DNA from 2 places in the Brevundimonas sanguinis genome. Region 2 is predicted to be linked to the other one. Evidence: predicted binding sites of a transcription regulator. Region 2 holds the regulator's gene; the other holds the start of a gene.
The links. The regulator HrcA, encoded in region 2, represses chaperone genes, less so after heat shock. The targets are predictions, from matches to a motif close to GTTAGCANTCNNNNNNNNNGANTGCTAAC.
Positions count from the first base shown of each region.

Region 1: the regulator HrcA is predicted to act here: its motif matches at 2,478-2,506, upstream of groES (co-chaperone GroES).

Region 1 is NZ_CP116770.1:289,874-294,286, forward strand. Features, by position in the region: gene PIB44_RS01375 (leucyl aminopeptidase family protein) at 1-162, opposite strand, end outside; gene groL (chaperonin GroEL) at 440-2,083, opposite strand; gene groES (co-chaperone GroES) at 2,140-2,427, opposite strand; gene PIB44_RS01390 (hypothetical protein) at 2,668-3,153, shown strand; gene pgi (glucose-6-phosphate isomerase) at 3,237-4,413, opposite strand, start outside.
Region 2 is NZ_CP116770.1:117,485-121,897, forward strand. Features, by position in the region: gene PIB44_RS00530 (alpha-ketoglutarate-dependent dioxygenase AlkB) at 1-90, shown strand, start outside; gene PIB44_RS00535 (dienelactone hydrolase family protein) at 164-1,069, shown strand; gene grpE (nucleotide exchange factor GrpE) at 1,246-1,860, opposite strand; gene hrcA (heat-inducible transcriptional repressor HrcA) at 1,857-2,951, opposite strand; gene rph (ribonuclease PH) at 3,067-3,792, shown strand; gene PIB44_RS00555 (hypothetical protein) at 3,861-4,229, shown strand.

The sequences.
Region 1 (4,413 bases), 170 kb from region 2:
GGCGCGCGCCTGAGCCGGGGCGGCGCGGGCGGGCCAATCGGAACGCTCGGCGGCGGGCGCGGCGCGGCGCGATTGCGCCTCGGCCGGGACGGCGACGCTCAGACCGGCGGCGGCGATCAGCGCGGCTGCGGCGAAGGACGGAATACGGGTGGTGCGGCGCATCGATCAGGGCCCCCTCTGTGACGATGAAGGCGCCTTTATGGGCGGGACCGTCGCGTGGGAGCAACCGCTCCGCTGACGGAAGGGCGCGACGCCTTGTCGCGCCGGGTCCGCGCGATCGGGAAGGCGCAGCCCAAAGAGAAAGGGCGGGACCTTTCGATCCCGCCCTTCCGTCGTCTGAGCTTTAAGAAGCCGGACCTCTTTAGAAGTCCATGCCGCCCGCTGGACCGACGTCAGTCGGTCCAGCCACTTTGAGTGATGGGCGTCACGATGGACTTCCTTAGAAGTCCATGCCGCCCATACCGCCCATGCCGCCCATGTCGGGGGCGCCGGCCGCGGCCTTCTTGGGCGCGTCGGCGATGGCGGCTTCGGTCGTGATCATGATGCCCGCGACCGAGCCGGCCGAGGCCAGGGCCGAGCGGACGACCTTGGCCGGGTCGATGACGCCCATCTCCACCAGGTCGCCGTACTCCTCGGTCTGGGCGTTGAAGCCGAAGTTGGCCTTGTCCGACTCCAGCACCTTGCCGACCACGATCGAGCCTTCGACGCCCGAGTTTTCCGAGATCTGACGGATCGGAGCCTGCAGGGCGCGACGGACGATGTTGACGCCGGCCGTCTGGTCGGCGTTGTCCACCTTCAGCGCGGCCAGCACCTTGGAGGCCTTCAGCAGGGCCACGCCGCCGCCCGGGACGATGCCTTCGTCGGCAGCGGCGCGGGTTGCGTTCAGGGCGTCGTCGACGCGGTCCTTCTTCTCCTTGACCTCGACCTCGGTCGAGCCGCCGACGCGCAGGACGGCGACGCCGCCGGCCAGCTTGGCCAAGCGCTCTTGCAGCTTCTCACGGTCGTAGTCCGAGGTGGTGTCCTCGATCTGACGCTTGATCTGGCCGACGCGGGCTTCGATGCCGTCCTTCTCGCCAGCGCCTTCGACGATGGTGGTGTCGTCCTTGGTGATCTGGACCTTCTTGGCCTTGCCCAGCATGTCGAGCGTGACCGTTTCCAGCTTGATGCCGAGGTCTTCCGAGATGACCTGGCCGCCCGTCAGGATGGCGATGTCTTCCAGCATGGCCTTGCGGCGGTCGCCGAAGCCCGGAGCCTTGACGGCGGCGACGCGCAGGCCGCCGCGCAGCTTGTTGACGACCAGGGTCGCCAGGGCTTCGCCTTCGATGTCCTCGGCGATGATCAGCAGGGGACGACCCGACTGAACCACGGCTTCCAGCACCGGCAGCATCGGCTGCAGCGAGGTCAGCTTCTTCTCGTGGAGCAGGATGAGCGGCTCCTCGAGGACGGCCTCCATCTTGTCCGGGTTGGTGATGAAGTAGGGCGACAGGTAGCCGCGGTCGAACTGCATGCCCTCGACGATGTCGACGGTGGTTTCGGCGGTCTTGGCTTCTTCGACGGTGATGACGCCTTCGTTGCCGACCTTGGCCATGGCCTGGGCGATCAGGTCGCCGATTTCAGCGTCGCCGTTGGCCGAGATGGTGCCGACCTGGGCGATTTCCGAGTTGTTGGAGACCGGCTTGGAGTTCGACTTGACCTCTTCCAGCACCGCTTCGACAGCCTTGTCGATGCCGCGCTTCAGATCCATCGGGTTCATGCCGGCGGCCACGGCCTTCAGGCCTTCCTGGACGATGGCCTGGGCCAGGACGGTGGCGGTGGTGGTGCCGTCGCCCGCCTTGTCGTTCGCCTTGGAGGCGACTTCGCGGATCATCTGGGCGCCCATGTTCTCGAAGGCGTCTTCCAGCTCGATTTCCTTGGCCACCGAGACGCCGTCCTTGGTCGAGCGCGGGGCGCCGAAGGACTTCTGGATCACGACGTGGCGGCCCTTCGGCCCCAGGGTCACCTTGACGGCGTCAGCCAGGATGTTGACGCCCTTGAGCATCTTGTCGCGGGCGTCGGTGTTGAACTTTACGATTTTAGCGGCCATGCGGGCTGCTCCTATCTAGATGTTTTTACGCGAGAAACCGGAAACCAGGACGCGTCTTACGACAGCACGCCCAGGACGTCGGTTTCCTTCATGATGATCAGGTCTTCGCCGTCGATCTTCACTTCGCTGCCCGACCACTTGCCGAACAGGACGCGGTCGCCGGCCTTCAGCTCCAGGGCGACGAACTTGCCGTCTTCGTCACGGACGCCGGGGCCCACGGCGACGACTTCGCCTTCCTGGGGCTTTTCCTTGGCGGTGTCGGGGATGATGATCCCGCCCTTGGTCTTGGATTCTTCTTCAACGCGCTTGACCAGCACGCGGTCGCCGAGCGGACGAAACGCCATCTGAGTAACTCCCGTTAGGATGTTGGTTTCAGCCCTCGGAGCCCGCGACTTTTGGCAGTCGCCCTCCCCGAGTGCTAACGACCGGGGAGTTAGGCAGGGGAGCCGCAGGCGTCAAGGGCGAGGCGGCGCCAAATTAGGCGCCTGGATGAAGCGAAAATGAACAGAGGCCCCTGGGGTCGTTCAGACAGGCTTCGCTAAAAAGGAAACAACGGATCAACCGGCTTTCGAAAGGAGCCCGCCATGAAGACCCTGTTCAAGATCGGCGCCGGCGCTATCGCCCCTGCTCTGGTTGTGACGATGCTGGCCACGACCCCGGCCGCCGCGCAGAATTATCGTGACCGCGATCGCGACAACACCGGCCGTGACGCCGTTCTGGGCGCCGTGGTCGGCGGCGTCGCCGGCGCGCTGATCGGCCAGGGCGATGGACGCTATGTTGCGGGGGGCGCGCTAGCCGGCGCGGCCCTGGGCGCGGCCTCGAACCGCGGCGACGGCTGTGAATATTACCGCGGCGGCCGCTGCTACCGGAACCAGGGCCATTGGGAGCGTGAGCACGGCATCAATAGCCGCGACGGCTATTATAACGATCGCTATGAACGCAATAACGGTCGCTATGAGCGCAACAACGGGCGCTATTACCGCGATGGCCGCTACTGGAGGAACCACGGCGAGTGGCGCAGCTACCAGAACCGCCGCGATCGCGACTACCGCTACGACCGCCGCTGGTAAGCGGACGGCGCGCTAAGGAAAGGCCCGGTCTCGCGACCGGGCCTTTTTTCGTTGGGAGACGCAGTCCTTGGGCCTGTGCGCGGTCAGCGCGCAGGCGCCAGCCGGCTCAGCAGGGCGGCCGTGGACGGGTCCAGATCAGCCGACGGCGCGCCGCTGGCGACGTCCTTCAACAGGGCCTTGGCCAGAACCTTGCCCAGTTCCACGCCCCACTGATCGAAACTGTTGATGTCCCAGATCACGCCCTCGACGAAGGTCTTGTGCTCATAAAGGGCGATCAGGGCCCCCAGGGCCTGCGGCGTCAGCCGCTCCATCACAACTGTCGTCGACGGGCGGTTTCCGGGAAAGGTCTTGTGCGGCGCCAGGCGGTCGGCCTCTGCTTCCGAGGCGCCCGAGGCGATCAGTTCAGCATGCGCCTCAGCCTCGCTCTTGCCCAGCATCAGGGCCTGGGCCTGGGCCAGGGCGTTGGCCCACAGGGCGGTCGCCGATGCTTTCTCGCAGGTGCGACGGACGACGATGAAGTCGATAGGAACGACCTGCGGTCCCTGATGCAACTGCTGGAAGAAGGCGTGCTGGCCGTTGGAGCCGGGTTCGCCGAAAACGACGGGACAGGTCTGGCGCCCGGCGGCCGATCCGTCGCGGCGCACCTGTTTTCCGTTCGACTCCATCTCCAACTGCTGCAGGAAGGCGGGCAGGCGGCGCAGGGCGTGGGCGTAGGGCGCGACGCTGCGGGCCCCGCGATGCAGGCCGTCGACATTGTAGATCTCGGCCAGCGCCAGCAGCACCGGCGCATTCTTCTCTAGCGGGGCCTCGAGGAAGTGGCGGTCCATCTCGGCGGCGCCGTCCAGAAACGCCTGAAACACCTCCCACCCCAGGGCGATGACGCACGACAGGCTGACCGCCGACCACAGGGAATAGCGACCGCCGACCCAGTCCCGGAACGCGAAGGTGCGGCCGCAGCCGAAGGCCTGCGCCTTTTCCGGCGCGGCGGTGACGCCGATGAAGTGTTTGGCCAGCCCCTCGGCCGGCAGGGAGGCCGCCAGCCACGCCTTGGCGGCCTCGGCGTTGGTCAAGGTTTCTTGGGTGGTGAAGGTCTTGGAGACTACGACGACGAGGGTGGTTTCCGGGTCCAGCCCGACCAGGGCCTCGGCCATGTCGCGCGGGTCGATGTTGGCGACGAAGCGCAGGTCGATGTCCGGGTCCAGCGGACGCAGGGCGTCCCAGATCAGGCGCGGCCCCAGGTCCGAGCCGCCGATGCCGATA
Region 2 (4,413 bases):
CGCCACGGGATCGACCGGCTTCTGGCGGGCTCTTCGCGACTGCTGCCCGACGGCGGGCGGATCAATCTGACGCTGCGGGTCGCGGCCTAGACGGAAAGACTCGACGGCGGAGGGAAAGCCGAGTCACTGTCGCCGCTTCCACAGCGCCGACAGGAGACCCGCGATGACCCTGATCACCCGGCCCGAGGGCCTGAGCCCCGACCAGATCGCCCCCAGCCGCCGCAGCCTGGGCGTGGCGACCGCCGGCGGGCTGTTCTTCGCCGCCTACGCCCCCGCCGCCCTTAGCCAGTCGGCCCAGCCGATCGCCACCGACGCGGCGGGGCTGATCACGCAGGACGCAGCCTATCCAGCGCCTGACGGCTTCAGCCTGCCCGCCTATGTCGCCCGGCCCGAAGGCGCCGGCCCCTTCCCGGTCGTCATCGTCGTGTCCGAGATTTTCGGCGTGCACGAATACATCCGCGACGTCTGCCGCCGCCTGGCCAAGGCGGGCTACGCCGCCGTGGCGCCCGCCTTCTTCGTGCGCGTCCAGGACCCGGCCCCGCTCAGCGACATGCAGGCGATCCAGCGCATCGTCGCCGCCGCCAGCTACGATCAGGTGATGGGCGACATCAGCGCCACCCTGGACTGGATCGGCGCCCAGTCCTGGGCCAAGGCCGACCAGGTCGGCATCACCGGCTTCTGCTGGGGGGGCAAGGTGGTGTGGCAGGCGATGGCCCGCTTCCCGACGCTGGACGCCGGGGTCGCCTGGTACGGCCGCCTGTCGCCCGCCGCCAATGCGAGCGACGAACAGAAGGCGGCGGGCCGCCCCTGGCCCATCGACCTGGCGGGCGAACTTAAGGCGCCGGTGCTGGGCCTTTACGGCGGCCAGGACAGCGGCATTCCCAATGATACGGTCAAGGCGATGAACGAGGCGCTGAAGGCCGCAGGGCGGACCGACAGCCAGATCGTCCTCTATGACGACGCCCCGCACGGCTTCCACGCCGACTACCGCGCCTCCTACCGCGAGGCGGACGCCAAGGACGGCTGGCGGCGGCTGCTCGAACTGTTCGATTCGAAATTGAAGGGCTGACCCTTCTTCCCGCTCACCCCGCGGACGCCGTGGCCCAGTGCTTTGGCCGCAAGCGCCGCGCATGAAGTTCTCACTGGATCCCGGCTTCCGCCGGGATGAGCGGTTTATGTGTTGGCGAATACAAACCGGCCCGACACGCTTGCGCCGGGCCGTCGTCGTTGCAGCAGGCGAAAGCCTCAGGCCTTGGCGTCGAAATTCCCGCCGGTCGTGTTCGGATCGGCATAGGCGCCGCCCGTCGCGGGGCCGGAGCCCTTGGCCGCGACCACCACCATCGCGGCGCGCACGGTCCGGCCGAACAGGGCGTAGCCCGGCTGCAGCGTCTGGATGACGGCGCCGCCCGGCACGGTGTCCGAGGGCTGCTCCATCATCGCCTGATGCAGGTGCGGGTCGAAGGCGTCACCCGGCGCCGGGTCGACGCGGGTCAGGCCGTTGGCCTCAAAGGCCGACAGCAGGGACTTCTGCGTCAGCTCCAGCCCCGTCACCATGGCCGCCGTCGGGCCTTCGGCGTCCTTGGGCGCCGCCGCCAGACCGCGCTCCAGCGTATCGGCCACGCCCAGCAGATCCTTGGCGAAGCGCTGGATGGCGTAGGCGCGCGCGTCGTTCTGCTGCGTCTCGGCGCGACGCTTGGTGTTCTCGGCATCGGCCACGGCGCGCAGGGCGCGGTCCTTCCACTGATCGCGCTCGGCGATCAGGGCGTCGACCACGGCGTTTTCATCGCCTTCAGGCGCAGCTTCGCCTTCGTGGATGTCCTGCTCGAGTTGGTCCCGGGTCTCGTCGTTGATGTCGTTCACGTCTCTTGTCCGTCCAGAATCCGGCCCAGCACCCGGGCGGTATAGTCCACCAACGGTATGACACGGGCGTAGTTCAACCGCGCGGGCCCGATGACGCCGATGGCGCCCAGCACCCGCTGCCGGCCCGACATATAGGGCGCCGCGATCACGGCGGAACCCGAAAGCGAAAAGAGTCGCGTTTCCGCGCCGATATAGATGCGCACGCCCTGGGCCGCGCCGACATCGTCCAGCAGGCCGATCAGCTGTTCCTTCTGCTCCAGATCGTCGAACAGGACGCGCACCCGCTCCAGATCCTCGGCCGCGCGGGCGTCCTGCAGAAGGTTGCCGCGCCCGCGCACGATCAGGTTGCGGTCGTGGCCCGCGCCGCCTGCGCCGCCGCTCCAGGCGGCCAGTCCATCCTCGACCAGACGGGCGGCGGCGGCGTCCAGATCGCGCCGCGCGGCCTCCATCTCGGCCTTCATCTCATGGCGCGCCTCGGCCAGCGGACGGCCCTTCAACCGGGCGCTGAGGAAGTTAGACGCCTCCTGCAGGGTCGAAGGGGTGACGCCCGGCGCCAGGTTCATCAGCCGGTTCTCGACCACCCCGTCGTCGGCGACCAGCACCGCCAGCGCCTGTCCGCCGCCCAAGGCCACGAACTCGACATGGCGCACCCCGGCTTCGCGCACGGGGCTGGCGACGATGCCCGCCCCGCCCGCGAGACCCGACAGCAGCGACGAGGCCGCATCCAGCGCCTCCTCGACATTGCGCCCGCCGCCCTTGGCGCCCAGCACCGCCAGGCGGGCGTCGATCTCGCGCCGCTCCTCCTGACCGATGTCGCCGACTTCCAACAGGCCGTCCACGAATAGGCGCAGGCCCGCATGGGTCGGCGCCCGCCCGGCCGAGGTATGCGGCGAGGCCAGCAGCCCGGCCTGCGTCAACGCCTGCATGGTGTTGCGGATCGAGGCGGGCGACAGGTCCAGCCCGGCGCGCGCCAGGGTGTGCGACCCCACCGGCTCGCCCGTCTCCAGATAGGTCTCGACCACCCGGCGGAAGATGTCGCGCGCCCGCGCATCCAGCGTCGCCAGACCGGGCGAGGGGTAAAGCAGGCTCATGTCGGCGCCCTCCGTCCCGCCGGAACGGACGGGGCAGGCGCCGCAAACAGGTCAGGGCGGGACAGGCTCATGGTTTCAGGATAAGCACGCGCCATCCCGCTTCCAAGGAATTCCCATGCGCCCGTCCGAACGCACCCCTGAACAACTCCGCACCGTCACGCTGGAAACCGGCGTCAACCGCTACGCCGAGGGCTCCTGCCTCGTCTCCTTCGGCCATACCAAGGTGCTGGTGACGGCCTCGATCGAGGAGAAGGTGCCGGGCTGGATGCGCAACAGTGGTCAGGGCTGGGTCACGGCCGAATACGGCATGCTGCCGCGCGCCACCCACACGCGCGGCCGGCGCGAGGCCGCCGCCGGCAAGCAGTCGGGCCGCACCCAGGAGATCCAGCGCCTGATCGGCCGCTCCTTGCGCGCCGTGGTCGACCTGAAGGCGCTGGGCGAGCGTCAGGTGCTGATCGACTGCGACGTGATCCAGGCCGACGGCGGCACCCGCACCGCCTCCATCACCGGCGCCTGGGTGGCGATGGCCTCGGCGCTCAACTACCTCAAGGACGAGGGCGTGCTGACGACTGACCCGATCCTGGACCAGGTGGCGGCCGTGTCCTGCGGCGTGTTCAAGGATCTGCCGGTGCTGGACCTCGACTATGAGGAGGACTCCACCGCCGAGGCCGACAGCAACTTCGTCCTGACCGGGGCGGGCCAGATCGTCGAGATCCAGGCCACCGGCGAGAAGCGCGGCTTCAGCCGGGCCGAGTTCGACCGCCTGTTCGAATTGGCGGAAATCGGCTGCGCCGAGCTGTTCGCCCTGCAGCGCGCCGCCGTCGAAGCCGCCCGCCGATAAGACTTTTCGCGGAGCCGGATCGGGGTCATCGTCGTTGCCAAGGCGAACCCCGATCCGAAAGTCCGCACATGACCCGACTGTCTCTTCTGGCCTGCCTGTCCCTGAGCGGGCTGCTGATCGCCTGCCAGCCGCGCCCCGAACCGGCCACGTCGGCGCCGACGCCAGCGCCCGCCCCGGCCCGCGAACCCGAAGCCCGCCTGCCCGAAGGCCCGGATATGGCGCCCCAGCGCGTACCCATCGACGATCGCCCCTGCCGCGAGACCCTGGGCGAAGCGGCTTCGGCCCGTCTGGTCCAGCGCTGCGTCGCCGTCAGCCCCGCCACGCGCCCGCCCTGCAACGCCGCCAACCCCTGCGACCTGATCCAGAGCGAGATCGACCGCAGTTGCGCGATGTGGACCCGCGACGGCGAAACCGCGCCGAAAGAGTGCAAGAGCTGATCTTCTCCCTCCCCTTCATGGGGAGGGTGGCTGAGGCCGCGAGGCCGAAGCCGGGTGGGGGCGGCTTGGCAAATCAACCGCCGAGGCCAGGATCACCTGGCCCTCCCCACCCGGTCTCCGCTTCGCTTCGACCACCCTCCCCATGAAGGGGAGGAAGAAGGCGCGCTCAAGCAGGGAACCGCCG